Regions from separate parts of the Janthinobacterium sp. GW460-12-1-14-LB5 genome, predicted to be linked through region 4. Evidence: predicted binding sites of a transcription regulator. Region 4 holds the regulator's gene; each other region holds the start of a gene.
What was found. The regulator sigma-54, encoded in region 4, starts transcription at its own class of promoters, with help from an activator protein. The targets are predictions, from matches to a motif close to TGGCANGNAANCTGCTTT.
Positions count from the first base shown of each region.

Region 1 (7,323 bases), on a different contig from region 4:
CTACGTGAACCGCCTCGGCGGTTCCCTGGCCGTGCGCGACTTCGGCACGGCCGGCTATGCCAGCAAGCTGGAAAAGGACAAGCCGTCGCTGACGGGCCTGTTCCTGCACGTGGAACTGGTGCAGCCGCGCCATTCCGTGCCCGGCGGCGGCAAGGGCAACGACGGCCTGGCGCCCGATCCCGGCTTTACGCCCGCCCAATACGAGCGGCTGGCCCTGCTCTACATCGCCGCCAGCGTGCGCAAGGGCACGTGGCTGATCCCCGCTTTCCACGCCGTGCTCGATACGGGCTTTGCGAACGGTCATGACGACCCACAGAACTTTTCAATAGCTCAGTGGTCGCATCAAATCGCATGTTTGACACTCGTCATTAAAAACAGTCAACTGAAAAATTAAGGGCATTACATTTGTTAGGCTGGAGGATAATATACAGACGTAAAAAAAACTTTTGCACTATCACACCTGCCCTGAAAAATTTATGACATTCACAGAAATTTTTTTCACGCCCCATATGTGAAATAGAAAACAGGCTTTACGGCAAGCCGGCTCACCACAGGTAGTTTTCGTGGGATGCCAAATATTTATCTTTCATTTTTTTATTCCCTGGATACATGGTGCAAATATGAAAAATACTCTTCGATTTTTCAGTGTGCTGTTTGGAATTTTTCTATACTTTACTTGCAATGCGGCAACCAAGGAGGAAATTGATATTGCAAAAAATCAAGCGGATTATCTTGAACAGATAAAACGAATATCAGATGCGAACAAAGCTATTGCTGAAGCGAATAATGCAACAAAATTAATTGAGGGAAATTCTTTGAATTTACTCTCAAAAACACAGATAGAACTCGCAAAAGCCACAGCCGATGTAGATAAGGCTCGAATAGAGGCAGACAAGGCGAGAATCGAGAAGGAAAAGAGCTTGCTTCCAACTCCACTAGATCCATCAAAATACAGAGTAAATGCCCCAAAAGCTCCAGCAGTAGATGCGGCGGCGATTGAAATGACTTACGACAGTGTGTTACTGATTTCCGATATCGTTTCCAAAAAAATCAAGGCTGCCATTTCAAACCCTGCATTGGGTTGCCAGCGAGAAATAACCAAAAGCACATCACTCCCTATCATTGTCCAGGAAGAAAGCAAGCCCCGACAACTTATAGATATTTACAGATCAACATTGATTAACGTAAATTTTTTTGAGAAAAAAATTAATGCGGCAAATGCAGAACTAAATTCCGCTCTCACGGTATCAAAGCCTGAATTGGGAACCATTACTATAACAGGATTAAATTCTGCATCAGCAATTATTGAAACGGCAATTTCTTTGGCGGCAGCATTGAAGCCTCAATATACCATGACATCTATTTCTGGAAAAACTATAGCAGATAGTGCATTCAGATGGAGTTTATATTCCTCACTCGAAGGAAGTGCACGCATAATCAATCCTGAGCATGCCATAAGCAACATAAATTTCCCAGATTCGGAAAATGACAACGAGGAAAATGGCGACAATCATAACGTTTATGGCACTTTGACAAAAAAATTCAGCAAACTGAGTGACTCAATAAATGATTCAGTCGATTTAATAGATAAATCAAATGAAAAGATTAAAGAAGCAAAAAACGAGATATCGAAATTACCGAAGAAAAAAGATGCGTCCCCCAACAATATGAAGCCCGATGCGAAGGAACTAGCGGCGCTGAATGCTTATATTGCTTCTGTCACAGATTCCACCAAAAAACTTCAGGCAACTGTGGATTTGACAAAAAAGGCAATGATTGACCTGAATGTGCCATACGAAAATGGCATTAGCACAATGAATGCCGCGACCCAAGGGGAGCTAATCCTGGACGCCATGCGGACTGGATGCCTGTACACACTATCAACGCAAGTCATTGATTCCGCCATTGACGTCATTGCCAAAGATGGATTATTTTCTGGCTTGCAAGTCAGAACTGGACAGGCTTCGATTGTACGTTGGGCATTACATAATGAATTTGGTATTTTAATTTCATCCGGGATTGCAAAAAATAGAATTCCTCCCAAGAAAATCGCGTTGAATGAATGACTATGATTGCAGCCAGATAATAAGAATATGAAACTGAATAATTTGATATTCCTGTTTTCCAATGCCAGGCACGAAAACTGAAACACATGAGGGCGGATATCAAGGAAATAGAATATGCATTTGATATCTTTAATGCGTATGCAGAATTTGAAAACTACTCTATCGTTCTGCGGCTGTTATTACCCCAGGTTAGTGCAGGTATGCATGAGCATATTACGGGCTTTGCGAATGGTCATGACGACCCACAGAACTTTTCCCTGGCCGAGTGGTCAGCCTCGCTTTCCCGCCTGTATGCGGCCTTGCGGCAGGCCGATACTGGTCAATAAGGCGTTTTCCTGGCGGCGAATCAGGCGCATACTATGATGAGCATAGTCATTCCTGTCCGGGAGTCCAGGTGAATATTGCCACGGATCATCATGCGGGTCGCCAGGCTCGCGCGCGCCAGCCACTGCAGCGCGCGCAGCGCATCTTTGCCATGCGCGACGCCGTCCTCAACGCCTGGGAACAGCGCGTGCGCGCCAAGGTGCGCGGCGCCGACCGCTTGCTCACGCCCATACTCATCAATACCCTGCCCGCCTTCTTCGACAACCTGGCCGAAGCCCTCACGCCGGGCCATCCGCGCGACAATGCAGCCAGCAACAGCAACGTGCCCGCCGTGCATGGCAACGAACGGGCGCGCATGACCAATTACGGGCCGGAACAGGTGATCCAGGAATACCAGATCTTCCGCGACTGCTTCGCCGCCGCCGCCCACGATGCCCATATCACCTTGCGCCGCAAGGATTGGCAGGTGCTCAACGAGTCGATCGACTCGGGCATCCGCGAATCGATACGCGAATTTACCAGCATGCACGAAGGCTTCCGGCGCCGCATCGCGGCCGGCCTGTCGCACGACATGCGCAACCCGCTGGCCGTGATCAGCACCAGCGCCCAGCTGCTGCTGCGGCCAGCGGAGCCGGAACGCGTGGTATTGCTGGCACGCAAGATTGCCGAGCACAGCAAACGGCTCGACAGCATGATCGAGGAATTGCTCGACACCCTCAGCTACCACCAGGGCCAGCGGCTGCCGCTGGCCCTGAGCCAGTTCGACGTGCTGCCCCTGGTACACGCCGTGGCCGGCCAGGTCAACCTGCAGCGGCCCGGCAAATGCCAGGTCAGCGGGCAATCCGTCACCGGCTGGTGGTGCGAGAACTCGCTGCGGCGCGCACTGGAAAACCTGCTCGGCAATGCCATCAAGTACGGCGACGACGCGCCCGTCAAGGTGCATGTGGAAGCGTGCCACGAACGCCTGATCATCACCGTCCACAACGGCGGCCACGCCATCGCGCCGGCCCAGGCGGAGCGCATCTTCGACTACCTGCGCCGCGAGAACGACAGTCCCGCGCCCGGCTGGGGCATCGGCCTGCCCTTCGTGCAGAACGTGGCCGAAAGCCACGGCGGCAGCATCGCCGTCGACAGCGCGCCGGAAACGGGCACCAGCTTCATCTTCGACGTGCCCGTCGATTGCCGTCCCTTCGTCCCGCCCGCTGGCGTCCCCAACAGTGACAGCTGACGCACCAAAACGGTGCAAAGGCTGGCGCGACGCCACAAAAGTGGTCATCTTTACACCTGTTCCCGTCCGCACTGTTGGCACGTTTCCTGCTGAGCTATACACAGACACGGCTCAAGGGACATCACAACATGGCAAATTTTTTCAATGAAATGACTGCAGATGACGTGGGGACGGACAGCAAGGTACGCGAACACTATCGTGAATTCGACAACTGGCTGGCGCAGCAATCCCCGGAAACCATCGCCCGCAAGCGGGCCGAAGCCGACCTGACGTTCCGCCGCGTCGGCATCACGTTCGCCGTCTACGGCGACGATGCCGGCACGGAACGCCTGATTCCGTTCGACACCATTCCCCGCATCATCCCCGCCGCCGAATGGGCGCAGATGCAGACGGGCCTGGTGCAGCGCGTGCAAGCCTTGAACATGTTCATCCATGATATTTATCATGAGCAAAACATCATCAAGGCGGGCATCATTCCCGCCGAGCAAATCTACAAGAATGCCCAGTACCGCCCGGAAATGCAGGGCATCGCCGTCGCTTCCGACATTTACGCCCACATCGCCGGCGTCGACATCGTGCGCGCGGGCCAGGGCGAATTCTATGTACTGGAAGACAATTTAAGGGTGCCCTCGGGCGTGTCCTACATGCTGGAAGACCGCAAGATGATGATGCGGCTGTTCCCGGAACTGTTCGCCCGCAACCGCATCGCCCCAGTCGACCATTACCCGGACATGCTGCTCGACAACCTGCGCTCCGTCGCACCGATGGGCATCGATGACCCCACGGTCGTCGTCATGACGCCGGGCATGTACAACTCCGCCTACTTCGAGCACGCCTTCCTGGCCCAGCAAATGGGGGTGGAACTGGTCGAGGGCAAGGATTTGTTTGTCAACGACAACTCTGTTTACATGCGCACCACGCGCGGACCCAAGCGCGTGGACGTCATCTACCGCAGGGTCGACGACGATTTCCTCGACCCGCTGGCTTTCCGCTCCGATTCGTCGCTGGGCGTGCCGGGCCTGCTGTCCGTGTATCGCTCGGGAAGAGTCACCCTGGCGAACGCCATCGGCACGGGCGTGGCTGACGACAAGTCGATCTATCCGTTCGTGCCCGACATGATCAAGTTTTACCTGTCGCAGGAGCCGATTTTGAACAACGTGCCCACCTACCAGTGCCGCAAGAGCGCCGATTTATCCTATGTGCTGGCGAACCTGGCGAAGCTCGTTGTCAAGGAAGTGCATGGCGCGGGCGGCTACGGCATGCTGGTGGGGCCGGCGTCGAGCGCCGCGCAGATCGAGGACTTCCGCCAGCGCCTGCTGGCCAATCCGGGCGGCTATATCGCCCAGCCGACCCTGGCCCTGTCCGCCTGCCCCACGTATGTCGAGGCCGGCATCGCGCCCCGCCACATCGACCTGCGTCCGTTCGTGCTGTCAGGCAAGACGATTTCCATGGTGCCCGGTGGCCTGACCCGCGTGGCGCTCGGTGAAGGCTCGCTGGTGGTCAATTCCTCGCAAGGGGGCGGCACCAAGGATACCTGGGTACTGGAAGCCACATTATCAGAAGAAAAAGCAGCTTTTGCAGGAGAAAAAACATGCTGAGCCGCACTGCCGATCATTTGTTCTGGATGGCCCGCTACACGGAGCGGGCGGAAAATACGGCGCGCATGCTCGACGTCAACATGCAGACGTCCATGCTGCCCCAGTCCGAGCAGGACGCGGAGCAAGGCTGGCGCGCCACCCTGGGCATTTCCGAGCTGCAAAGCGCGTACGACCACAAATATGGCCGCTTCCACACGCGCGACGTGCTCGATTTCATGGTACGCGACCCGAACAACCCGTCGTCGATCCTCGCCTGCCTGACGGGCGCGCGCGAAAACGCTCGCGCCGTGCGGGGGACCTTGACGACGGAAGTGTGGGAAATCCAGAACGCCACCTGGCTCGACATGCAGAAGCGCTTGAAAAGCAATCTGCTGGAAACGGACCCCAGCGCCTTCTTCGAATGGGTCAAGTACCGCTCGCACCTGTCGCGCGGCGTCACTTTAGGCACCATGCTCAAGGACGAGGCGATCCACTTCATCCGCCTGGGCACCTTCCTGGAGCGGGCCGACAATACGGCGCGCATCCTCGACGTGAAGTTCCACGGCGCGCGCGACACCTCGAAAGACGTCGCCCAGCGCGATTTTTACTACTGGGCGGCCCTGCTGCGCTCCGTCTCCGGCTTCGAGATCTACCGCAAGGTCTACCGCGACGTGATCACGCCGGCACGGGTGGCGGAACTGCTGATGCTGCGCGGCGACATGCCCAGGTCGCTCCTGGCCTGCATGGATGACGTGGTGGAAAATCTGAAGCATATCCGCAACGATGTGTCGGCCGATACGGAGCGGTTCGCCGGCAAATTGCATGCCGAGCTGAAATTCGGCCATATCGACGACATCATGAAGGCGGGATTGCACCATACCTTGACGGAGTTTCTGGAAAACATTTATGACCTGGGCAACCGGGTCAGCCGCGACTTCCTCGTTCCCCTGGCGGCCTGATGCAGCTCACCATCCGCCACGAAACCCGCTACGCCTACAGTGCGCCGCTGGCCTACACGATACAGCAGCTGCACCTGACGCCGCGCGTCGAGCCGCAGCAGCGGGCACTGTCCTGGCAAATCACCACGCCGGGCCAGTGCCACGCCTACACGGATGCCTACGGCAATCTGTCGCACATGCTGACGATCAACGGCAGCCACCAGTCGCTGAGCCTGGTCGCCCAGGGCGTGGTGGAAACCATCTACCCGCACAAGGGACGGCTGAACCTGGTCGACACCCTGTCGCCGCTGTTGTTTACCATGCCGACGCCGCTGACGCAGGCCAATCCCGCCATCGTGGAGCTGGCGGCCGCCAGCCTGCCGGACCGCCGCGTGACGGCCGGCACGGGCCATCTGCTGCGGCTGGCCGAACACATCGTCGGCAAGGTGGCGTATGAAAGCGGCGCCACCATGGTCACCACCACGGCCGGCGACGCCCTGGCGCTGGGGCGCGGCGTGTGCCAGGACCACGCGCATCTGTTCCTCGCCTGCTGCCACGCCTGGGGCATCCCGGCCCGCTATGTGTCCGGCTACATCGATCCGGGCACGACGGGCCACGCGGCCAGCCACGCCTGGGTCGACGCGTGGACGGAAGACACGGATTTCGCGGGCTGGGTCAGCATCGACGTCACGCATGCGCGGCTGATGACGGACGCGTATTGCCGTCTGGCCATCGGGCGCGACTACGATTCGGCCGCGCCCGTGCGCGGCGTGCGCCAGGGCGGCGGCACGGAAACCTTGCACGTGGACGTGCAGATCGCGCCCGTGTAAATGGGCAGGAATGAGGCTGGCCGGGGCTTGCGGCGGATAGCCCAGCCCCGGCTGGTGTAGAATGTTCCCCCTTTTGATTTGATTTACGACAATGACATACTGCATAGGCATGCGCCTGAATGAAGGCCTGGTCTTCCTGTCCGATTCCCGCACCAACGCCGGCGTGGACCAGGTGGGCACCTTCCGCAAGATGAGCGTGTTTGAAAACCCGGGCGACCGCATGCTGGTGCTGATGACGGCCGGAAACTTGTCGATTTCGCAAGCGATCCGCCAGCTCGTTTCCGACCACGTCGATGCGGACGGGCGCAGCATCTGGAACGTGGCCAGCATGTACGACGCGGCCCGCATCGTGGGCGACGC
Region 1 is NZ_JBWKYD010000016.1:70,807-78,129, forward strand. It holds gene AC07X6_RS17585 (hypothetical protein) at 1-394, shown strand, start outside; gene AC07X6_RS17590 (hypothetical protein) at 621-2,066, shown strand; gene AC07X6_RS17595 (hypothetical protein) at 2,153-2,392, shown strand; gene AC07X6_RS17600 (sensor histidine kinase) at 2,461-3,618, shown strand; gene AC07X6_RS17605 (circularly permuted type 2 ATP-grasp protein) at 3,747-5,216, shown strand; gene AC07X6_RS17610 (alpha-E domain-containing protein) at 5,210-6,154, shown strand; gene AC07X6_RS17615 (transglutaminase family protein) at 6,154-6,963, shown strand; gene AC07X6_RS17620 (proteasome-type protease) at 7,055-7,323, shown strand, end outside.
Region 1: the regulator sigma-54 is predicted to act here: its motif matches at 3,694-3,711, upstream of AC07X6_RS17605 (circularly permuted type 2 ATP-grasp protein).

Region 2 (7,323 bases), on a different contig from region 4:
CGTGGGCATGCGCCCCGTCAGCGGGGTGGTCAAGAAGAATGTCTACATGGGCAGCGAGCCCAAAAGCACGATTTCCATCACCTTCAATGGCGATGCCGCGTATTCGGACGAGCAAAAGCTGACCCTGCAGGCGCTGGGCGAGGTGCTGAACCTGAAAGTCATCGAAGTGCTGCGCGAAAAGATGAGCATGATCTATGGCGGCGGCTTCGAAACGTCGATGGGCCAGCATCCGTATGGCCATTATTCCGTGGCCTTGAACTTGCCGACGGGGCCGGAAAACGTGGACAAGGTGATCGCCGCCGCCTTTGCCGAAATCAACAGGATGAAGGCGGACGGGCCATCCGCGGCCGACCTGGAAAAGGTCAAGCTGAACTGGATCACGCGCCAGCAAAAGTCCTTGCGCGAAAACCGCTACTGGATGAGCCAGCTGATGGGCTCGGTGACGCAGGGACGCGACCCCGCGCACATCCTGCGTTACGAGCAGCGCGTGCGCGCCCTCACGCCGCAAGCCGTCAAACTGGCGGCGCAGCGCTATCTGAACATGGATAACTATGTGCAGGTGGTGCTGTACCCGGAACGTAAAAATGTTGCAGTGAAGTAATCTTCATGCTGGCGTTGCCGGGGCGCCAGTGTGCCGAAGCTGTTAAAATGCTGCTAATGGATGTGATCGCAATTTAACAAGCAAGGAAATACGATGGCTAAGAAAGAAGAACTCGATCCGGAAACCCTGGAGTTGATCAACTGGTGTATCGAGGTCGAAGGCTTCCTCGTGGCCGGCGGCGCCACCGTGGCGCAGGCGCAAGACCATATCGAAGAGCAGGTAGAGTGGTTTACCGATCAGTTCTATGACGGCTTGACGCCGGAAGAGGCGGCCAAGGAAGCCTTGGCCTGACCTTCAGTCAGACTTCAGCAAGACATATGCGGGCGGTGCCTGCCGGGCATCAGCCTGGTAGCGCCGCCCGCTTTGCTTTTCTGAAAAGATTTCCACATGGAAATTGTTTATAATTCCACATTTTATTCTTTACCCAGGCTCCCATGACTCTCCGTTCGCGCATTCTCCTCCTGTGTTTCAGCACCTTGCTGGGCATCGTCCTCATCGCATCCTTTTCCCTGTATTCCCTGCGCCAGACCATGATGGCGGAAAGGGTCGAGCAATTGACGGTGCTGGTCGAGCTGGCCAATGCCTCGGTGGAAAAGGCGTATGCGCTGGAACAGTCGGGCAAGCTCACGCGTGAGCAGGCGCAGCAGCAGGCCAAGCTGGCCATCGGCAGCTTCGTCAAGGACGAGATGTATTACTTTGTGCGCGATTTCAGCACCGACTTGCTGTACGTGCACCCGAATCCTGCGCGCATCGGCACGCCGCAAAAGAACATGAAGCAGTCGGGCGACCGCTACCGCGCGGCCCTGGCCAACAGCCGCATCGGCATGGTGCAGGCGGACGGCACGCGTCCCGGCGTGAAGGACCCGGTGGCGAAGATGTATGCCGTGGTGAAATTTGCGCCGTGGGACTGGGTGGTCGGCACGGGCACGTATATCGATGACATCAATCACAAGTTCTGGGCCCAGGCGGGCGTGCTGCTGGCCATCGGCGGCGCGCTGATGCTGGTGGTGGGCAGCCTGGCGGCCCTGATGCTGCGCCGCATCCTGGCCCAGCTCGGCGGCGAGCCCGACTATGCAGCGGCCATCGTGGCGCAGATCGCCCAGGGCGACCTGACGACGCAGATCGATACGCGTCCCGGCGATACGTCCAGTCTGTTGATGGCCATCAAGGCCATGCGCGACAACCTGGCGCATCTGGTGAGCCAGGTGCGCAACGATGCGGAATCCATTTCCACGGCGTCGGGCGAGATCGCCTCGGGCAACCACGACCTGTCGGCGCGCACGGAGCAGCAGGCGGGTTCCCTGGAAGAAACAGCCTCGACCATGGAAGAGATGACCTCGACCGTGCGGCAGAATGCGGACAATGCGCGCCAGGCCAACCAGCTGGCCATTTCCGCCTCGCAAGTAGCGACGCAGGCGGGCGGCGTGGTGGGCCAGGTGGTCGAGACCATGGGCGCCATCAATGCCTCGTCGAAAAAGATCGGCGACATCATCGCCGTCATCGACGGCATCGCCTTCCAGACGAATATCCTGGCCTTGAATGCAGCCGTGGAAGCGGCGCGCGCGGGCGAGCAGGGCCGTGGCTTCGCCGTCGTCGCCAGCGAAGTACGCAACCTGGCCCAGCGCTCGGCCGCGGCCGCCAAGGAGATCAAGCAATTGATCGACAGTTCCGCCGAACAGGTGGGCGCCGGTGAAAAACTCGTGGCGCTGGCGGGCGAGACGATGGAAAAAGTCGTCTCCAGCGTGCGGCACGTCACCGATATCGTGGCCGAGATTTCCTCGGCCAGCGCCGAGCAAAGCGCCGGCATCGAACAAATCAACCAGGCCATCGTCGAGATGGACAACATGACGCAGCAAAACTCGGCCCTGGTCGAGCAGGCCTCGGCGGCGGCGCAAGCCATGAACGAGCAGGCGGCGGGCCTGGCGCAGATCGTCAGCGTGTTCAAGGTGGGCGCCACGGCAGCGGTACCGCGTGCCGCCGGCATGGCGGCGCAGGCGCGCCTGCCGCGCTAGCCTTGGCGCCCATGTAGACGCAACACAGGTTCCTTCATCGTTGAAGGAACTTTTCATCTGGCCGTCTGTCCAACCTTCCTTGGTCCCTTGGGGACGTCTACACGAGGTGAGCATGACAGACGGTTTCTCCTATCACGCGGCGTTCGCCCGCAACCTGGGCTGGGTCACGCAGGCGGAGCAGGATAGCCTGCGCGGCAAGCGCGTGGCCATTGCCGGCATGGGCGGCGTGGGCGGCGTGCACTTGCTGACCCTGGCGCGGCTGGGCATCGGCGCCTTTCACATCGCCGATTTCGACACCTTCGACATCGCCAACTTCAACCGCCAGGCCGGCGCCATGGTCTCCACCCTGGGCCAGCCGAAGGTGGCCGTGCTGGCGCAGATGGCGACGGACATCAATCCCGAACTGGAGATCAAACAGTTTCCCGACGGCATACACGAGAGCAACCTGGCGGAGTTCTTTGCCGGTGTCGACCTGTACGTGGACGGCCTGGATTTCTTCGCCTTTCCTGCGCGCCAGGCCACCTTTGCCACCTGCGCGCGCCTGGGCATTCCCGCCATCACGGCCGCGCCGCTGGGCATGGGCACGGCCGTGCTCAGTTTCATGCCGGGCGGCATGACGTTCGAAGAGTATTTTGGCTGGGGCGACTTGCCGGAAGAAGAAAAAGCCCTGCGCTTTCTCGTCGGCCTGGCGCCGGCCGGCCTGCACGGCCCGTATCTGGTCGACCCGTCCGCCATCAACCTGAAAGAGCGGCGCGGGCCGTCGACCATCATGGGCTGCCAGCTGTGCGCCGGCGCGGCCGCCACGGAAGCCCTGAAGATCCTGTTGAAACGGGGCAAGGTCATGGCGGCGCCGCATGGCGTGCATTTCGACGCCTACCGGAACAAGCTCGTGCATACCTGGCGTCCGGGCGGCAACCGCCACCCGCTGCAACGGCTGGCAATGGCCATCATCAAGCGCCGGCGTGCGGCGCAGGGGGCATAAATGGCGCAAGCACCGCAGCTCGATCCCATACTGGAAAACATCCTCGACCAGGCGCGCTGGGCGCCCAGCGGCGACAACACGCAGCCGTGGCGCTTTGAAGCCATCGAGCCGCGCCACGTCGTCGTGCATGGCTTCGATACGCGCAGCCACTGCGTGTACGACCTCGACGGCCATCCCAGCCAGCTGTCGCTGGGCGCCTTGCTCGAAAGCATGGCACTGGCGGCCAGCAGCCACGGCTTGCGCATGGAGGCGCGCCGGCGCACGGCCATGCCCGATACCCTGCCCACCTTCGATGTGCGTTTTGTCGACAGCCCCGGCCTGCTGCCCGACCCGCTGGCAGCCTTCCTGCCGCAGCGCAGCGTGCAGCGGCGCCGGCTCAGCACGCGCCAGCTGCGCGCCAGCGAAAAGGCCGCGCTGGAGGGGAGTTTGCCGTCCGGCTACAAGGTGCAGTGGTACGAGGGCGGGCGCGCGCGCCTGGCCTGCGCGCGCCTGATGTTCGACAATGCCCGCCTGCGCCTGACCATGCCCGAGGCGCACAAGGTGCACCGCGACGTCATCGAATGGGGCGCGCGCTTCAGCGCCGACCGCATCCCGGAACAGGCGCTGGGTGTCGATCCGATGACGGCGCGGCTGATGCGCTGGGTCATGCAGAGCTGGCGCCGCGTGGATTTCTTCAATACCTGGCTGGCCGGCACCGTGGCGCCGCGCCTGCAGATGGACTTGCTGCCCGGCCTGTATTGCGCCGCGCATTTTGCGCTGCTGGCCGAGGCCTCGCCGCGCCATATCGACGATTACGTGGCGGCCGGCCGCGCCATGCAGCGCTTCTGGCTGACGGCCACGCAGCTGGGCCTGCAATTGCAGCCGGAACTGACGCCGCTGATCTTTGCCCGCTATGTGCGCGAACGGCGGGCCTTTTCGCGCACCGACGGCATGCAGGAACTGGCGCAGGAACTGGCGGGGCAATGCCAGGACGTGCTGGGGGCGGCGGCGTTTGAGCGGGCCGTGTTCCTGGGCCGCATCGGCGCCGGCCCGGCGGCCCAGGCGCGCTCCTTGCGCCGGCCGCTGCAAGAGTTGCTGGTGGTGCCGGCCGACGGCAAGACGCCTGCGTGAACGGCAGGCGTTTGCCGGCTGCCGCAGCGAAAAAAGCCGCTGAGGCCATCAGCGGCTTTCAGGCTCGATGCTGCGCACGTCAAGCCTGGCGCTGCCCGCCTTGCTGGCGGCGTGCGGTCATGCCCAGGCCAAACAGGCCGATACCGAGCAGGGCGATAGTGCCTGGCTCAGGAACTGCCAGAAATAATTCCAGGCCGCCACCATCGGCCATTGCGACGAAACTGTCGGTCAGGCTGCCGCCTATGAAGCTGTTCGTATTGCCGCTGAGGGACTCCAGCGGGAAAAACGGGTCGGGGTTAATGAAAAACAATTGTCCTTGCGGCGTCAGCGAGGCGTTCAGCAAGGCCTTGAAGTCGCCCTGGGCCAGGCCGGCGAAAATGTGCGCTTCGCCCACGTCGAGCGTGTAGGTGACGATGGCAAAATCATCGCCGGAGACGCCGCCCACGTTCACCGGCGAACCTGCCACGTTACTGATCGACAGTGCCGTGTCCTGGTTGGGGTCGATGTACAAGGTCATGGTCAGGGTTTGAAAGTTGGCATGGATCCCGCCAGCCAGCGTATCGGACTGGCCGGTGATGGTAAACAGGCCATACATGCCATAGCCATTGAGGGCGTTCAGTTGCGATGGCACGCTGCCGCCATTGGGGCTGCCGAAAGCGGCCTTGGTCAAAAAGCCTGTTTCAGTGAAGGGATCGTTGCCGCCACCTAAACCGCCAACGATGGTTTGTTCGACGCGCGCGTGATATTCAAAGCTGATGCGGTCGGCCACCACCTGATTGGCGGCGGAGCCGGGGACGGAACCTTCATTGACGGTAAACAACGGACCCGCGAGTGCGGGAGCGCTGATCAGCGCGGCGCCGATGGCGACCACGGAGACAGCGAGACGCAGGAGTGAGGACAGCGGTTTCATGACATTTCCTTCAGCGTAAGGGTTGATCGGACCAGGTCACTGTGGCGGCTGCCTCAGATAACCTCATACGCCCTTGAAGCAGAATTTGTACCATGTAATATTTTCATTTAAATTCAATGGCTTATAAAAAAAGCTTGGCCATTTTTCACGCTTGTGTAAAAAAAGTCGACGTTTTAGTCCGCCTATGGCGCGGCTTGCGGGCGCCAGTCTTTCCCGCCATGGGCTACAGTGGGGGCAAAGGAGGTCACCATGCAACCACGATCCCGCCATGCCCCGCTGCGTGCGCACAGCACGCCTGAACCGGATATCCCGCCGCCGCCCGAAGGCGATCCGCTGACGCCGCCGCCGGAAAAGCCGCCGCACACGGATCCCGTGCCGGTCGAGGAGCCGACGCCGCCGCCGCCGCCCGTCAAGATGGGCTGAGAGCAAGTCGTCGCCCACCTGAGCGGCCGACCCGCTGCCGCGCGCTGTTTATTTCTAGCCGGAAATGGATTGCGCGGCCGGCCGGGTAGCCACGCCATTTAAACAACAAAAATGCCAATAAACGTTGCCGAGTGGATACAAATCAAGCGCTAACTGCTGTGTGTCATGCGGCCGTCACGATTCTGTTCTTATAATGAGACATCATAAAAATTCTTGTACAGGAGACCATCATGGGCAATTCCTTGCATAACAAAATTTACCTGGGCCGTCGCCCTGTGATCACCAGCAAGAACCTCGCGGCGCTGGCCCTGGCGGGTGCCGTGGCCGGTTGCGGCCTGGCGTGGTTGCTGCTGCGCACCTACAAATAAGCGTACTCCACGCGCCTTTTCAGCACGCCGTCCGTGGGGCGGGCGGCGACTGAATCACGTTGCCTGTTGCCGATGCGCAGCGGGGCGCGTACCATGGGGGCCGAACACCTGGCCTTTTATGGAAAAGTAATGAAGAACGAGAAATTAACAACCGATGAATATGACGCGCTGGAGCAAGTTGCACGCGGCATCAAGACCGAGCGCCCCAGTGCTTGCGTTGCCCGCAATGCCAAGCGCCTGTCCGGCCTGAAGCTGCTCAGCTATGCACGCGACGGCCGTCTGTCCATCACGGATAAGGCACAACAACTGCTGTTCCTGCGCCGCTGCATCATGGGGCTGCGCGCCGTGGCCGCCGATCCGCTGACCAAGCTGGATACGGACGTGGCCTATTTCCTGGGCAAGAAAGCCCACATCGTGGCGCGCGCCGAAGGCGAGGGTCACGACATTTCCGACAAGGGCCGCGACTCGCTGGCCGATATCGATACCCTGGGACTGTAACAGCCTGTCCCGGCAACCGGCCCCTGGGGCCGGTTTTCACATCCCCCTATTATTTCCCCTTGGAGAACACTTTGGACAGCGCGATGAACTGGTCGGCCCACGAACTGACGATGACGGTCCTGATGACGCCCGATATGGCCAACTTTTCCGGCAACGTGCACGGCGGCACCATCCTGAAATACCTCGACAGCGTCGCCTACGCCTGCGCCAGCCGCTATTCGGGCAGCTATGTGGTGACCCTGTCGGTGGACCAGGTGATGTTCCTGCAGCCTATCCACGTGGGCGAACTGGTGACGTTCCTGGCCTCGATCAACTACACGGGCACGACGTCGATGGAAGTGGGCATCCGCGTGGTGACGGAAAACATCCAGCAGCGCCTGGTGCGCCACGCCAACAGCTGCTATTTCACCATGGTGGCC
Region 2 is NZ_JBWKYD010000003.1:101,356-108,678, reverse strand. It holds gene AC07X6_RS03660 (M16 family metallopeptidase) at 1-601, shown strand, start outside; gene AC07X6_RS03655 (hypothetical protein) at 695-892, shown strand; gene AC07X6_RS03650 (methyl-accepting chemotaxis protein) at 1,036-2,613, shown strand; gene AC07X6_RS03645 (ThiF family adenylyltransferase) at 2,726-3,595, shown strand; gene AC07X6_RS03640 (nitroreductase family protein) at 3,596-4,705, shown strand; gene pepA (flocculation-associated PEP-CTERM protein PepA) at 4,785-5,615, opposite strand; gene AC07X6_RS03630 (hypothetical protein) at 5,865-6,038, shown strand; gene AC07X6_RS03625 (hypothetical protein) at 6,269-6,406, shown strand; gene AC07X6_RS03620 (hypothetical protein) at 6,536-6,904, shown strand; gene AC07X6_RS03615 (acyl-CoA thioesterase) at 6,988-7,323, shown strand, end outside.
Region 2: the regulator sigma-54 is predicted to act here: its motif matches at 5,691-5,708, upstream of pepA (flocculation-associated PEP-CTERM protein PepA).

Region 3 (7,323 bases), on a different contig from region 4:
TCCAGGCTACCGCTATCGTCGCCATTGCCGAGGAAATGGTCGTTGACCGACACTTTCATCTTGCTGTAGCGCAAACCTGCGCTGAGCATCCATGGCCCGCTCTGCCATTCCGTCTGGATATACGGATCGAGGCTGGAGACGACATCCTGCTCGTCGCGGCGCAGCTTGCCTTTTACGCCAAAGGTATTGCCAATGTAATTTTCATAGCCGGTGCGGTCGTCGCTGGAGCGGCCGTAATCGATGCCAATGGTGGTGCTCAGCTTGCCTCCGGCCAGCTGGTTCACGTGCAGCCAGTTGGTGTCGATGCCGTAGAACTGGCGCTGGAAGTCGACCACGCCGCCCGAATGCTTAAGTACTCCATTAACAGTTTGATTTTGCAGGAACTTGGAGAAGGCCTGGTACTGGATCACGTCGCGGTTGCCGCCATACACCATCACATGCAGGCGGTCATCGCCAAACGATTGCTCGTAGGTGGCGCCGATTTGCTGATGGTCGATGCTCTTGCGCGTGTTGTAGCGTTCGGCCAGCGTGCGTTTCGGGTTTTGCGTATCCGTCGCGTCGACTTCACCGGCGCGCGGGTCGGCGGCAAACGTGGCCCAGGTGGCACCCAGCGGATCTTGCGTATTACCCTGGTGCAGGCTGTTGGCGACGATGGTCAGCTTGCTGTCCGCATTCGGCTTGACGGTGATCTTGCCGAACGCCTGTTCGCGCGTGGCGGCGCTGTGGTCGCGGAAGCCGTCCGTGCGGAAGCGCGAACCGTCGAGCACGTAGCCGATGCCGCCTGCTTGCCCTTGTGCCGACAAGTCCACCTTGCTGGCGCCGAAACTGCCGCCCGTTACATTGAGTTCGACGGATGGGGGATTTTGCCCATCCCTGGAGAACAGCTGGATCACGCCGCCCGAGTGGTTGCCATAGATGGCCGAGAACGGTCCGCGCAGCACTTCGATGCGCTCGGCCGTATCGAGGTTGAAGGTGGCGGCCTGGCCTTGCCCGTCGGGCATGCTGGCGGGAATGCCATCGCTGATCAGCTTGACGCCGCGCACGCCGAAGGCCGAGCGTGCGCCGAAGCCGCGCGACGAGATTTGCAAGTCCTGCGCGTAGTTCTGGCGGTTCTGCACGACCAGGCCCGGCACGGCGGCCAGCGCTTCCGACGCGTTGACGCGGATTTGACCATCCTGGATGCGCGCGCTGTCGACCACGTCGATCGAGGCCGGCACTTCCTGGCTGGGGTGGGCGATGCGGCTGCCGCTGACGACCACCGTATCCATGAGTTGTCCGGCGGCCAAGTCAGCGGGCTCGGCGGCAAAGACGTGGGGGGCCAGGGTGGCGCTGCCGGCGACAAACAGGCTGGCGATGGTGTTCAGGCGGAAACGATGCTGCATGCGGATTCTCCAATGTGAATAAAAGCCTGCTGGTCGCGTGCGCGGCGCAGGTCTGCATAGTTGTATCAAGCAATATGCCTGCCATGTCTCCATTGGTGGGCGGAAATTATACGCGTGTCAGTGGCACGGCGTTTGCATGCAGCAATTATCAGAGGCGCCGCTACCGCGCGCTTTTCCTGTGTTTTGCCATTGAAAAGGTGATTATGCCCAACTTCTTCCCGCGCTTGCGCCAGGTGTGCTGGCTGCTGCCTGCGCTCTTCAGCACGGCCCTTCAGGCCGCTCCCTTTGCCTATGTTCCCAATGAAAAATCGGGCACCGTGAGCGTGATCGACACGGCGACTGACCAGGTGGTGCGCCAGATCGCGGCAGGCAAGCGGCCGCGCGGCATCGCCGCCGACCCCACCGGGCGGCAATTGTTTGTCACGGATGCCGCCAGCAGCGCCTTGCTGCTGATCGACAACGCTGGCGGCGCGCCCGTGCGCACGGTGACGCTGGGCAAGTCGCCCGAAGGCGTCAGTGCTTCGCATGACGGCAGTTACGTTGCCGTGGCCGTCGAGGAAAACAATAGCGTGGCCTTGCTTGATGGCCAGACGGGCGTCTTGCTCGCCGACATCAAGGTGCAGGGACGCAATCCGGAACACGCCGTGTTCAGCCCCGATGGGCGCTGGCTGCTGGTCAGCGCGGAAGAGGCCGAGCAAGTCGATGTCATTGATGTGGCGCAACGCCGTCAGGTGGCTTCCATCGCCGTGGGACTGCGTCCGCGCGGCATCGGTTTCAGTCCGGACTCGGGCCGCGCCTATGTGGCGTGCGAACTGGTCAATGCCGTCTACGTGATCGATATGGCCGCGCGCAAGGCGATTGCCACCATTCCAGCGGGCAAGAATGCCAACGGTATCGCCGTTCAACCCAGCGGCAGGCAGGTGTATGTCTCGAACGGCATCGACGGCACGGTGATGGTGATCGACACGGCCAGCAATCAGGTCACGGCCACCATTCCCGTCGGCAAGCGTCCGTGGAACATGGCCATCACGCCCGACGGCGCCAAGCTGTACGTGGCCAATGGCCGCTCGAACAGCGTTTCCGTCATCGACACGGCCAGCGCGCGCAAGGTGGCCGATATTGCCGTGGGCGAATTGCCATGGGGTGTGGTGATTCGGTAGTGGTACAGGGCAGGTGTTCCAGTCTGGTACACCTGTTCCATTGTGCAGCGGCGACGGGCCGCAGCAGCAGGGCTGGCCCGGATTGGAACAGGATGCCTTCACCTTGTTCAAAACGCAAACAGGCCCGTCCCCGCAGCGCAAGCCCGGGCATGCGCCGAAAAGCGCACCGGCGTTGACGCCGCGCCCTTGCAACAGGGGTAAAACAGGCTAAGTTTGTAGGGGGATGGCGAGCTGGCACGGCATTTGCGGAAGACTGCGTGTACTCACCCCATCTGTACCAGGACGTTTGATTTTAATTAAGTAATTTCATTCTAATTAACCCGATAGAGGACGACATGAATCTCGCAGACATCAGCAAACTGGGCGTAGCCAATCCCTTCAAACAACGCTATGACAATTACATCGGCGGCAAATTCGTTGCACCAGTAAAAGGTGAATACTTTCCCAACATCACGCCGATCACCGGCTTGCCGTTTTGCGAAATCGCCCGTTCCACGACGGAAGACGTCGAGCTGGCGCTGGATGCCGCGCATGCCGCCAAGGAGGCCTGGGGCAAGACTTCGCCTGCCGAGCGCGCCAATATCCTGAACCGCATCGCCGACCGCATCGAACAGAACCTGAGCCTGATCGCCACGGCGGAAACCATCGACAACGGCAAGCCCATCCGCGAAACGATGAATGCCGACATTCCGCTGGCCATCGACCATTTCCGCTACTTTGCCGGCTGCATCCGCGCGCAGGAAGGTTCCGTCGCGCAAATCGATGCGGAAACCTATGCCTACCACTACCATGAGCCGCTGGGCGTCGTGGGCCAGATCATTCCCTGGAATTTCCCGATCCTGATGGCCGTGTGGAAACTGGCGCCAGCCCTGGCCGCCGGCAATTGCGTCGTCCTGAAACCGGCCGAGCAGACCCCCGCCTCCATCATGGTGTTGATCGAGCTGATTGGCGACCTGTTGCCGCCGGGCGTGCTGAACATCATCAACGGTTTCGGCCTGGAAGCGGGCAAGCCGTTGGCGTCGAGCAAGCGCATCGCCAAGATCGCCTTCACGGGCGAAACGGGCACGGGCCGCCTGATCATGGGTTACGCCGCGCAAAACCTGATTCCCGTCACCCTGGAGCTGGGCGGCAAGTCGCCGAACATCTTCTTTGAAGACGTGATGGATGCGGACGACGAGTATTTCGACAAGTGCCTGGAAGGTTTTGCGATGTTTGCGCTGAATCAAGGCGAGGTGTGCACCTGCCCATCGCGCGTGCTGATCCAGGAATCGATCTACGAGAAATTCATCGAACGGGCCCTGAAGCGCGTGGCCGCCATCAAGCAGGGCAACCCGCTCGATTCGTCCACCATGATCGGCGCGCAGGCATCGCAGGAGCAGCTGGAAAAAATCCTGTCCTATCTCGACATCGGCCGCCAGGAAGGCGCCGAAGTGCTGGCCGGCGGCGAGCGCAACACGCAGGCGGGCGACCTGGAAGGCGGCTACTACGTGCGTCCGACCGTGTTCAAGGGCAACAACAAGATGCGCATCTTCCAGGAAGAGATTTTCGGGCCTGTCGTGTCCGTGACGACCTTCAAGGACGAGGCCGACGCGCTGGCGATTGCCAACGACACCTTGTACGGCCTGGGCGCCGGCTTGTGGACGCGCGACGGTTCGCGCGCCTTCCGCATGGGCCGCGCCATCCAGGCGGGCCGCGTGTGGACCAATTGCTACCACCTGTACCCGGCCCACGCCGCGTTCGGCGGCTACAAGCAATCGGGTATCGGCCGCGAAAACCACAAGATGATGCTCGACCACTACCAGCAAACGAAGAACTTGCTGGTGAGCTATAGCCCGAAAGCGCTGGGCTTCTTCTAAACCGGCAACAGGCGCCGCGCCCGTAGTCCAGGCGCGGCGCGCAGAAAGGGATGCCATGAGTGCAGCAATTGCCCGGGTGGTCGCCACCGAAGCGGCGCTGGAAATGATGGACAAGTTGCGCCAGCGTCACGGCCCGCTGATGTTTTTCCAGTCTGGCGGCTGCTGCGACGGCAGCGCGCCCATGTGCTACGCGCTGGGCGAGTTCGATGTCAGCGATACCGACATCTATCTCGGCAATTTGAATGGCACACCGTTTTACATGGGACTCGAGCAATTCGAGTACTGGGAGCATACCCAGTTGATTATCGATGTGGTCGATGGCAATGGTGGCATGTTTTCACTCGACAACGGCACGGGCAAGCGCTTCTTGACGCGCTCACGCCTGTTCACCGATGAAGAGTGCGCCTTGTTGCATGCGCAGCCGCACGACCACGGCAACACCTGATACATACACATACTAATAACAGAGGGAGATGATTGTGCAGAAAAACATCATGGGGATACTCATCGGTTTGGGCTTGGCATCGCTGGCCCAGGCGGCCGACGTAGGCAATGTCACCACCGCCATGCTCGACAGCACGGCGAAGAATCCGTCCAGCGTCCTGTCGTTCGGCATGGGCACGCAGGGCCAGCGCTATTCGCCGTTGACGCAGATCAATGACAAGACCGTGGCCAAGCTGGTGCCGGCCTGGTCGTTCTCGTTTGGCGGCGAAAAGCAGCGGGGCCAGGAATCGCAGCCCTTGATTCACAACGGCAAGATGTTCGTCACGGCATCGTATTCGCGTATCTTTGCCGTCGACTTGAAAACGGGCGCCAAACTGTGGAAATATGAGCATCGCTTGCCGGACGGCATCATGCCCTGCTGCGACGTGGTCAACCGCGGCGCAGCCCTGTACGGCAACCTGGTGATTTTCGGCACGCTCGACGCTTATCTCGTTGCGCTGGATCAAAACACGGGCAAGATCGTCTGGAAGGAGAAAGTTGACGATTATGCGGCCGGCTACTCGATGACGGCTGCGCCGCTGATCGCCGAAGGCTTGCTGCTGACGGGCGTGTCGGGCGGGGAATTCGGCATCGTCGGCCGGGTCGAGGCGCGCAATCCGATGACGGGCGACCTCGTGTGGAGCCGTCCCACGGTGGAAGGCCATATGGGCCACCGCTACGACAAGGATGGCAAGGCCATCGACAACGGCGTATCCGGCACCGTGAACAAGACCTGGCCGGGCGACCTGTGGAAAACGGGCGGCGCCTCGACGTGGATGGGCGGCACCTACGATCCGCAGACCAAGCTGGCGTATTTTGGCACGGGCAACCCGGCGCCGTGGAACAGCCATTTGCGTCCCGGCGACAATCTGTACTCGTCGTCCACCGTGGCCCTCGACGTGAAAACGGGGCAGATCAAATGGGCGTACCAGAATACGCCGAACGACGCCTGGGATTTCGACGGTGCCAACGAGTTCGTCACCTTCGACATGGATGGCAAGCGCTACGGCGGCAAGGCCGACCGCAACGGTTTCTTCTACGTCATCGATGCGGCCAACGGCAAGCTGCAGAACGCCTTTCCGTTCGTCAAGAAAATCACCTGGGCCAGCAGCATCGACCTGAAGACGGGACGGCCGAACTTCATTCCCGCCGGACGCCCTGGCGACCCGACCAAGGGAGAAGAGGGCAAGAAGGGCACGACCGTGTTTGCCGCGCCCGCTTTCCTGGGTGCAAAAAACCAGATGCCGATGGCCTACTCGCCGCAAACCAAGCTGTTCTACGTTCCCGCGAATGAATGGGGCATGGATATCTGGAACGAGCCGATCAGCTACAAGAAGGGCGGCGCCTTCCTCGGTGCCGGTTTCACCATCAAGCCTCTGTTTGACGACTACATCGGCGCCATGCGCGCCGTCGATCCGAAGACGGGCAAGATCGTCTGGGAAATCAAGAACAACGCGCCGCTGTGGGGCGGCGTGATGAGTACGGCCGGCAACCTGGTGTTCTACGGCACGCCGGAAGGCTTCCTGAAAGCCGTCGATGCGAAGACGGGCAAGGAGCTGTGGAAATTCCAGACGGGCTCCGGCGTCGTGGCGCCGCCCGTCACCTGGCAGGATGGCGACACGCAATACGTGGCCGTCGTTTCCGGCTGGGGTGGTGCCGTGCCGCTGTGGGGCGGCGAAGTGGCGAAGAAGGTCAACTTCCTGGAACAGGGCGGTTCCGTGTGGGTCTTCAAGCTCGCGTCGAAATAACGGGGCGAAGCGCCCGGGCCACTCGGATGGGCGTCTCCCTGTCCGCCGGGCGTTTTCTTTTTGCTGACGGCCCAGGCCGTCAGTTTTTTGTTTACGCAGGCGCGCGATCGGCGTGCTGGCGGTCAAAAAAGTAACATCGTGCGGGGCAATTGATCCGCTGCTGCACACCTTATATGCGCTTTTTCTCTTTCTCCCTGTGAACCGTGCTGGGCATGCTTATTGCCAAAGCTTGAGGTACATCAATCACTGGTGTGCACACTAAAAACAGAGAAGAAAGAGGAGAAGAAATGAACACATGGATCAAGCTGGGGAGCCTGGGTGTCATGACGATCGCAGCGGTGGGGCAGGCGCAAGCCGTCGATATCAAGGCCGGCGACTGGACCGTGTCGGTGGGCGGCATCGTCAACGCCTATTACACGCAAGTGTCGTGCTCGGGCGATGCCGTGGGAGGGCTGGCGCTGGGCGGCCAGGCGCTCGGTTGCGGCGGAGAAAAGGATCGCACCACCATCGGCAACGGCTTGCTGCCGAATGGCTTGATCACCTCGGCCTCGTCGCGCCTGGGCGAGTACGACGTGAAAGCCTTGATCGGCATCTACAACTCGACGGCCACGGACAGCGCCATCAGCCAGAACAGCGTGGTCGATGTGCGCCAGGCCTTTTTCACGTTTGGCAATGCGGAAATGGGCACTTTCAA
Region 3 is NZ_JBWKYD010000045.1:6,264-13,586, reverse strand. It holds gene AC07X6_RS27990 (TonB-dependent receptor family protein) at 1-1,382, opposite strand, end outside; gene AC07X6_RS27985 (beta-propeller fold lactonase family protein) at 1,586-2,542, shown strand; gene adh (aldehyde dehydrogenase) at 2,878-4,398, shown strand; gene AC07X6_RS27975 (DUF779 domain-containing protein) at 4,454-4,843, shown strand; gene AC07X6_RS27970 (PQQ-dependent methanol/ethanol family dehydrogenase) at 4,893-6,629, shown strand; gene AC07X6_RS27965 (porin) at 6,917-7,323, shown strand, end outside.
Region 3: the regulator sigma-54 is predicted to act here: its motif matches at 1,504-1,521, upstream of AC07X6_RS27985 (beta-propeller fold lactonase family protein).

Region 4 (7,323 bases):
GCCAGGCCCAGCGCATGGGGGCCGATGACGATGCCAACGGCCAGGTAGCCCAGCATGGGCGGCAAATGCAACATTCTGAAAGCGACCACGCCCAGCACGGCGCTGCCGAGTAACATCAGGGTCAGTTCAAGCGAGGAAAACATGGGTTGCCCGGTGCGGTCAATGGAAATCGTTGTTTGTTGTGACTGGCAAGTTTTTTGCTTTCCTAATTCGTTTATACTTTGGGCATGAGTGTAACCCATGAAAAAACAATGCTGAAAGCTTTTGATCGAATTGACATGCAAGCGACGACCGAGCGCGCCGTCGCGCTGGCCCGCACCACCTTGCAGATCGAGTCCGACGCCATCGTTGCGCTGCACGCGCGCCTGGCCACGGACGACAGCGTGGGCCGCGCCGTGGCGATGTTGCTGCAGTGCAAAGGAAGAGTCGTCGTCTCCGGCATCGGCAAGTCCGGCCATATCGCGCGCAAGATTGCCGCCACCCTCGCTTCCACCGGCACGCCGGCCCTGTTCGTGCATCCGGCCGAAGCGGCCCATGGCGACCTGGGCATGGTCACCTCGGAAGATGCTTTTATTGCCATCTCGTACTCCGGCGAATCGTCGGAGCTGATGGCCATCATGCCCGTCGTCAAGCGCATGGGCGGCGTGCTCATTTCCATGACGGGGAAACCAAACTCCAGCCTGGCCCAGCTGGCCGACGTGCACCTGGATATTTCTGTCGAGAAAGAAGCCTGTCCGCTGAACCTGGCGCCGACGGCCAGCACCACCGTCACCCTGGCCCTGGGCGACGCGATCGCCGTGGCCTTGCTCGACTTGCGCGGCTTCAAGGAAGAAGATTTCGCCCGCTCGCACCCGGGCGGCGCCCTGGGCCGCCGCCTGCTCACGCACGTGCATGACGTCATGCGCAGCGGCGATCGGGTGCCGAAGGTGCCGGTGGAAGCCTCGCTGCTGCAGGCGCTGGAAGAAATGACGAAGAAGGGCATGGGCATGACGGCCGTCGTCGATGCGGACAACCGTCCCGTGGGCGTGTTTACGGATGGCGACTTGCGCCGCATGTTCGAACGCGTGCAGGATTTCACGCAGGTGGCGATCCGCGACGTCATGCATGCGCAGCCGCGCAGCATCGCGCCCGAGCGCCTGGCCGTCGATGCCGTGGCCGTGATGGAGCAGTTCCGCATCAACCAGATGCTGGTCGTCGATGCCGACGGCAAGCTGGTGGGCGCCCTGCATATCCATGATCTGACGCAAGCGAAGGTGATCTGATGGACAGCGTGGCGGACAACCTGGCGCGCGCGGCCAAGGTCAAACTGATGATCTTTGACGTCGATGGCGTGCTCACCGACGGCAGCCTGCATTTCGGCCCCGATGGCGAAATGATGAAAACGTTTAATGTGTATGATGGCCTGGGCATCAAGCTGCTGCAGGAATCGGGCGTGCAGACGGCCATCATCAGCGCGCGCCGCTCGGCCATCACGGCACGCCGGGCGCAAGACCTGGGTATTACCCACGTGCACCAGGGCGGCCACGACAAGCTGACGCCGTTTCGCGAATTGCTGGCGCTGACGGGCTTGACGGAAGAGCAATGCGGCTATATCGGCGACGACGTCATCGACGCGCCCATCCTGCGCCGCGTGGGCTTTGCCGTCAGCGTGCCGGGCGGGCGTCCGGAAGCGCAGGGCCTGGCGCACCATGTGACGCAGGCCGGCGGCGGCCGCGGCGCGGTGCGCGAGATCTGCGAATTCCTGCTGCGCGCCCAGGACAACTATGCGCGCGTGATGGCGCCGTTCCTGGAGTGAGGTGCCGTGCCTCGCCGCCAGTGACCTTTGAAAGAGTGAAGCCCTATGCGTAAGCCAGGAGGCGCCCATCGCTGGCGCATGATTTTTACCGTGCTGGGCGCGGTCGTCGTCGCGCTGGGCAGCTTCTGGCTGCTCGAAGTGATGAACAAGAATGGCCAGGACATCACGGCCAGCAAGCATCTGGATGAACCCGACTATTTCATTACCAATTTTAGTCTGGTGCGCATGGACTTGACGGGTAAGCCCAGTTATATCGTCTCGGGCACCAAGCTCACGCATTATCCGCTCGACGATTCGTCCGATATCGACCAGCCCTTCGTGCGCAAGCTCACGCCAGGCATGCCGCCGCTGAACATGAATGCGGAACTGGCGCATATCGACCAGGACAATACCCGGCTGCAACTGCACCGCAATGTCGTGATCGACCGCGCGGCCAGTCCGAAGGCGCAGAACCTGACGGTCAGGACGGAGGCGCTGACGGTGTTCCCGGATGAGGAAAGAATGGAAACGGACGTGCCGGTCGATATCCTGACGGGCGCCTCGCGCATCAATGGCATCGGCATGAAGGCCAATAATGCCACCGGCGTGGTGGAAGTGCAGAATGCGCTGCGCATGGTCCTCCCGCCGAAACCGCGCCCGGCCGCGGCGGCAAAATGACAGAATGAAACAAGGAAACCATACTATGAAGAAGATCTTGCTGTTGAGCGTATTTTCCCTGGCCATGATAGGGGGGGCGCATGCCGAGAAGGCCGATTCCGAGAAGGAAGCCGTCATCACGGCACGTAGCGGCCACGTCGATGACGTCAAGCAGGTGCGTACCCTGACGGGCGACGTCGTGCTGGTGAAGGGGACCCTGACCATGAAGGCGGGCCGGGCCCTGATCACGGAAGATCCGCAAGGCTACCAGTTCATCACCTTCTGGGCCGATCCCGGCAAGCTGGCCACCTTCCGCCAGAAGCGCGATGGCGCGGGCGACCTGTGGGTCGAAGGCGAAGCGGAGCGCGTGGAATACAACAACAAGACGGAAGTGGTGAAACTGTTTTCCAGGGCCAAGCTGACGCGCCTGGAAGGCACGAAAGTGACCGACGTGGCCAATGGCGCCTTCATCTCGTATGACAGCCGCAAGGAAGTGTTTGCGATGGAAAATTCCGACAGCGGCACCAGCACCCCCGATGGCGGCAGCGTGCGCATGGTGATCCAGCCGAAGAACAAGGCGCCGGCGGCGGAGAAAGCGCCGGCTACGCCCGCGCCAGGAAAGAAATAATGGACAATACCCGTTGTGGCAGCACCCTGATCGTTCGCGGGCTGCAAAAAACCTATGGCAAGCGCCAAGTCGTGCATGATGTCTCGCTGCAAGTCGAATGCGGCGAAGTGGTGGGTCTGCTGGGGCCGAACGGCGCCGGCAAGACGACTTCGTTCTACATGATCGTCGGCCTGGTGCCGTCGGACGGCGGCAGCATCGATATCAGCGGCGTGGACATTTCCAGCCTGCCGATCCACCGCCGCGCGCAGATGGGCCTGTCGTACCTGCCGCAGGAAGCGTCCGTGTTCCGCAAGCTGACGGTGGAAGACAATATCCGCGCCGTGCTGGAAATCCAGACCGTCGAAGGCCGTCCCCTGAAGAAGGCCGAGATCGAGGAGCGCCTGGATAAACTGCTGGCCGACTTGCAGATTGAAAAGCTGCGCGAGAACCAGGCCCTGTCCCTGTCCGGCGGCGAGCGCCGCCGCGTGGAAATCGCCCGCGCGCTGGCCACCGACCCGCGTTTCGTGCTGCTCGACGAGCCGTTTGCCGGCGTGGATCCGATCGCCGTGATCGAAATCCAGCGCATCGTGCGTTTCTTGAAGGAGCGCAATATCGGCGTGCTGATTACCGATCATAATGTGCGCGAGACGCTGGGTATTTGCGACCGTGCCTACATCATCAACCAGGGCTCGGTGCTGGCGTCGGGACGCCCCGACGACATCATCGCGAACGAGTCGGTACGCCGGGTCTATCTGGGCGAACACTTCCGCATGTGAGCCAATGAAACAATCATTGCAGCTGCGCACGTCGCAGCACCTGGCACTGACGCCGCAGTTGCAGCAATCGATACGCCTGCTGCAATTATCCACCCTGGAATTGCACCAGGAACTCGAGCAGCTGCTGACGGACAATCCCTTGCTCGAACGCCTCGACGATCCGCTCGACCGTTCGCTGCGCCTGCTGTCCGACGGCGCCCTGAGTTCCACGGCCGCGCCGGCCGAAGCGCCGCCCCAGCCGCCAGGCCAGGAGGCGCCCGCCGCACCGGCCGAAGCGGACGGGTTTGACGGCGAGGCGGGCGAGGGCCCGGCCGCCGCGGAGGGCGGCGACAGCGACTGGAGCGAGGCGAGCCGGGGCAAGGCGCCCGACGATGAAGATTCGCGTCCGCAACTGGAGGCCCATCACTGCACCCTGCGCGAGCACCTGATGGAGCAGATGCGCGTGACGGTGCTCGAGTTGCGCGACCGCGCGCTGGTCGAGCTGATCATCGACGCGCTCGACGACAATGGCTACCTGGAGGAATCGCTCGACGACATCCTGGCACGCCTGCCGGAAGAGCTGGAAATCGACGCCGACGAGATGCGCACGGCCTTGTCGCTGCTGCAAAGTTTCGATCCACCGGGCGTGGGCGCGCGCAATGCGTCCGAATGCCTGGCGCTGCAAATCAGGCGCTTGCCGCACGTCGCCATGGTGACGCGGCGCATGGCCCTCGTCATCGTGGAAAAGCACCTGGCCTGGTTTGCCCAGCGCGATTTCAACAAGCTGAAAAAAGCCCTCGATTGCGACGATGAAGACTTGCGCGAGGCGCAGACGGTGATTCGCCAGTGTAATCCGCACCCGGGCGCCGTGTTCGCCTCGGACGTGTCCGATTACGTGGTGCCCGACGTCGTCGTCAAGCGCGCGCGCAATGGCTGGCAAGTCACCCTGAACAACGACGTCATGCCGCGCCTGCGTGTCAACGCCATGTACGCCAACTTGCTCAAGCAGGGCAAGGGCGAGGGCGCCATGGGTGCGCAGTTGCAGGAGGCCAAGTGGCTGATCAAGAATATGCGTCAGCGCTTCGATACCATCCTGCGCGTGGCACAGGCGATAGTAGAAAGACAAAAGAACTTTTTCTCGCATGGGGCCGTTGCCATGCGCCCCCTTGTGCTCCGTGAAATAGCTGATACACTGGGTTTACACGAGAGTACTATCTCGCGGGTAACAACTCAAAAGTACATGCTGACCCCGCACGGCATGTTCGAGTTGAAATATTTCTTTGGTAGCCATGTCGCCACCGAAGCGGGGGGCGAAGCGTCATCGACGGCGATACGGGCATTGATCGTGCAACTGACAGGAGCAGAAGACCCTAAAAATCCTTTATCCGACAGTAAGATTGCGGACATGCTGGGGGAACAAGGCATGGTGATTGCGCGACGTACTGTTGCCAAATACCGGGAAGCATTGAAAATTCCGCCAGTGAGCCTGCGTAAGTGTTTGTAAGTTTTTTTCGGTTCCTCTGCGGGCCGGATACGATGGACCGCACGAACCCGATCATCTTTAGGAGTGTGTATGAATCTCACCATCAGCGGACATCATCTCGAAGTGACACCAGCCATCCGTGAATACGTACAAACGAAGCTGGAGCGCGTGAAACGTCATTTCGATCAAGTTATCGATATCGCCGTGATTCTGACCGTGGATAACCTCAAAGAGAAAGAAAAACGTCAAAAGGCCGAAGTCAACCTGCGTCTGAGTGGCAAGACCGTCTATGTGGAAAGCCTGGCGCACGACCTGTATGCCGCGATCGATACCCTGATCGACAAGCTCGATAGGCAAGTGATGAAGTACAAAACCAAAGTGCAAGGGCACGGTAAAGAGGCGATCAAGCATCTGCCAGACAACTCAGAGGAAGACGCCGTCGTCGCCGTCTAAGGCCACCGGCTTCCCCCAGTTGTGATCAACTAAGGGCGCACATTGCGCCCTTTTTTGCGTCCTGCGGGACGCAATATCCGTGGTGAAAGCGCTAGAATGCGCCATCCTCACTTCTTTCCTGCCTGCCATGAGCGACTTCGTCCAGACCTCCATCCGCAACCGCACGGGCCACATCGTGCTCGACCGCCCGAAAGCCTTGAACTCCCTGTCGCTGGAGATGGTGCGCACCCTGAGCGCTGCCTTGCTGGCCTGGCGCGACGATCCGCAGGTGGACGCCGTGGTGATCCGCTCCAGCAGCGAAAAGGCCCTGTGCGCCGGCGGCGATATCCGTTTCTTTTACGATGCGGGCCTGGCCACGCCGCAAGGCGGCAGCGCCCTGCTGGAAGATTTCTTTACGGAAGAATACGCGTTAAATCATGTCATTCACTTTTATCCGAAACCGTATATCGCCGTGATGGACGGCGTGGTGATGGGCGGCGGCATGGGCGTGGCGCAAGCCGGGCCCGGCAACCAGTTGCGCATCGTCACGGGCCGCACGCGCATGGCCATGCCGGAAGTCAATATTGGCCTGTTCCCCGACGTGGGCGGCAGTTACTTTCTTTCCCGCCTGGCGGGCCGGCTGGGCCTGTACCTGGGCTTGACGGGCCTGACCATCGGTGCGGCCGATGCCCTGTACACGGGCCTGGCCGATGTGTATCTGCCCGAGGCGCAGATGGGGGCGCTGCTGGCCCTGTTCGACTCGACGCCGGGCGAGGCCTTGCCGGTGGCCATCAAGGCGCTGGCGGCGCCGTTCCAGGCCGAGGCGGGCGCGGCTTCCCTGGCCACGGCGCGCGCGGCGCTGGACCGCCACTTCGGCGCGGGTTCGGTGGCCGCCATCATGGCCTCGCTGGCGCAGGACGACAGCGCGTTCGCCGCGAAGGCCCTGGCGGCCATGCGCCTGCGCTCGCCCTTGATGATGTCGGTGACCCTGGAATTGCTGCAGCGGGGCGCCCACCTGGGCGTGGCCGACTGCCTGCGCATGGAGCGCACGCTGGTGCGCCACAATTTCGCGCATGGCGAAGTGCTCGAGGGCGTGCGCGCGCTGGTGGTCGACAAGGACAATGCGCCGCGCTGGAACCCCTCAACCCTGGACGAGGTCGATGCCAGCATGGTGGCGCGTTTCTTTGCCCCCGTCTGGCCGGCGCAAGCGCATCCGCTGCGCCACCTCGACTGATTAAGAACGCTCGCGGTGGCGCAGCACGACCCGCTCGTTGGGGCCGAAATACTGCGCCAGCCGCTCCGCCATGTACACGGAGCGGTGCTGGCCGCCCGTGCAGCCCAGGGCCACCGTCAGGTAGCTGCGGTTGTCGGACTTGAATGACGGCAACCATTTCTCGATGAAGGCGCGGATGTCGGCCAGCAGTTCCAGCGCGCTCGGCTGGGCGTCGAGGAAGGCGATCACGGGAGCGTCGCGTCCGTCGAGCGGGCGCAGCGCCAGGTCGTAATACGGATTCGGCAGGGCCCGCACGTCGAAGACGAAATCGGCATCGAGCGGCACGCCCAGCTTGAAGGCGAACGATTCGAAGAACAGGGTCAGCGGCGCGCGTTCGGAGGC
Region 4 is NZ_JBWKYD010000004.1:120,994-128,316, reverse strand. It holds gene AC07X6_RS05220 (monovalent cation:proton antiporter family protein) at 1-143, opposite strand, end outside; gene AC07X6_RS05215 (KpsF/GutQ family sugar-phosphate isomerase) at 252-1,262, shown strand; gene AC07X6_RS05210 (KdsC family phosphatase) at 1,262-1,795, shown strand; gene lptC (LPS export ABC transporter periplasmic protein LptC) at 1,841-2,452, shown strand; gene lptA (lipopolysaccharide transport periplasmic protein LptA) at 2,478-3,059, shown strand; gene lptB (LPS export ABC transporter ATP-binding protein) at 3,059-3,814, shown strand; gene AC07X6_RS05190 (RNA polymerase factor sigma-54) at 3,819-5,297, shown strand; gene hpf (ribosome hibernation-promoting factor, HPF/YfiA family) at 5,367-5,729, shown strand; gene AC07X6_RS05180 (3-hydroxyisobutyryl-CoA hydrolase) at 5,857-6,942, shown strand; gene rapZ (RNase adapter RapZ) at 6,943-7,323, opposite strand, start outside.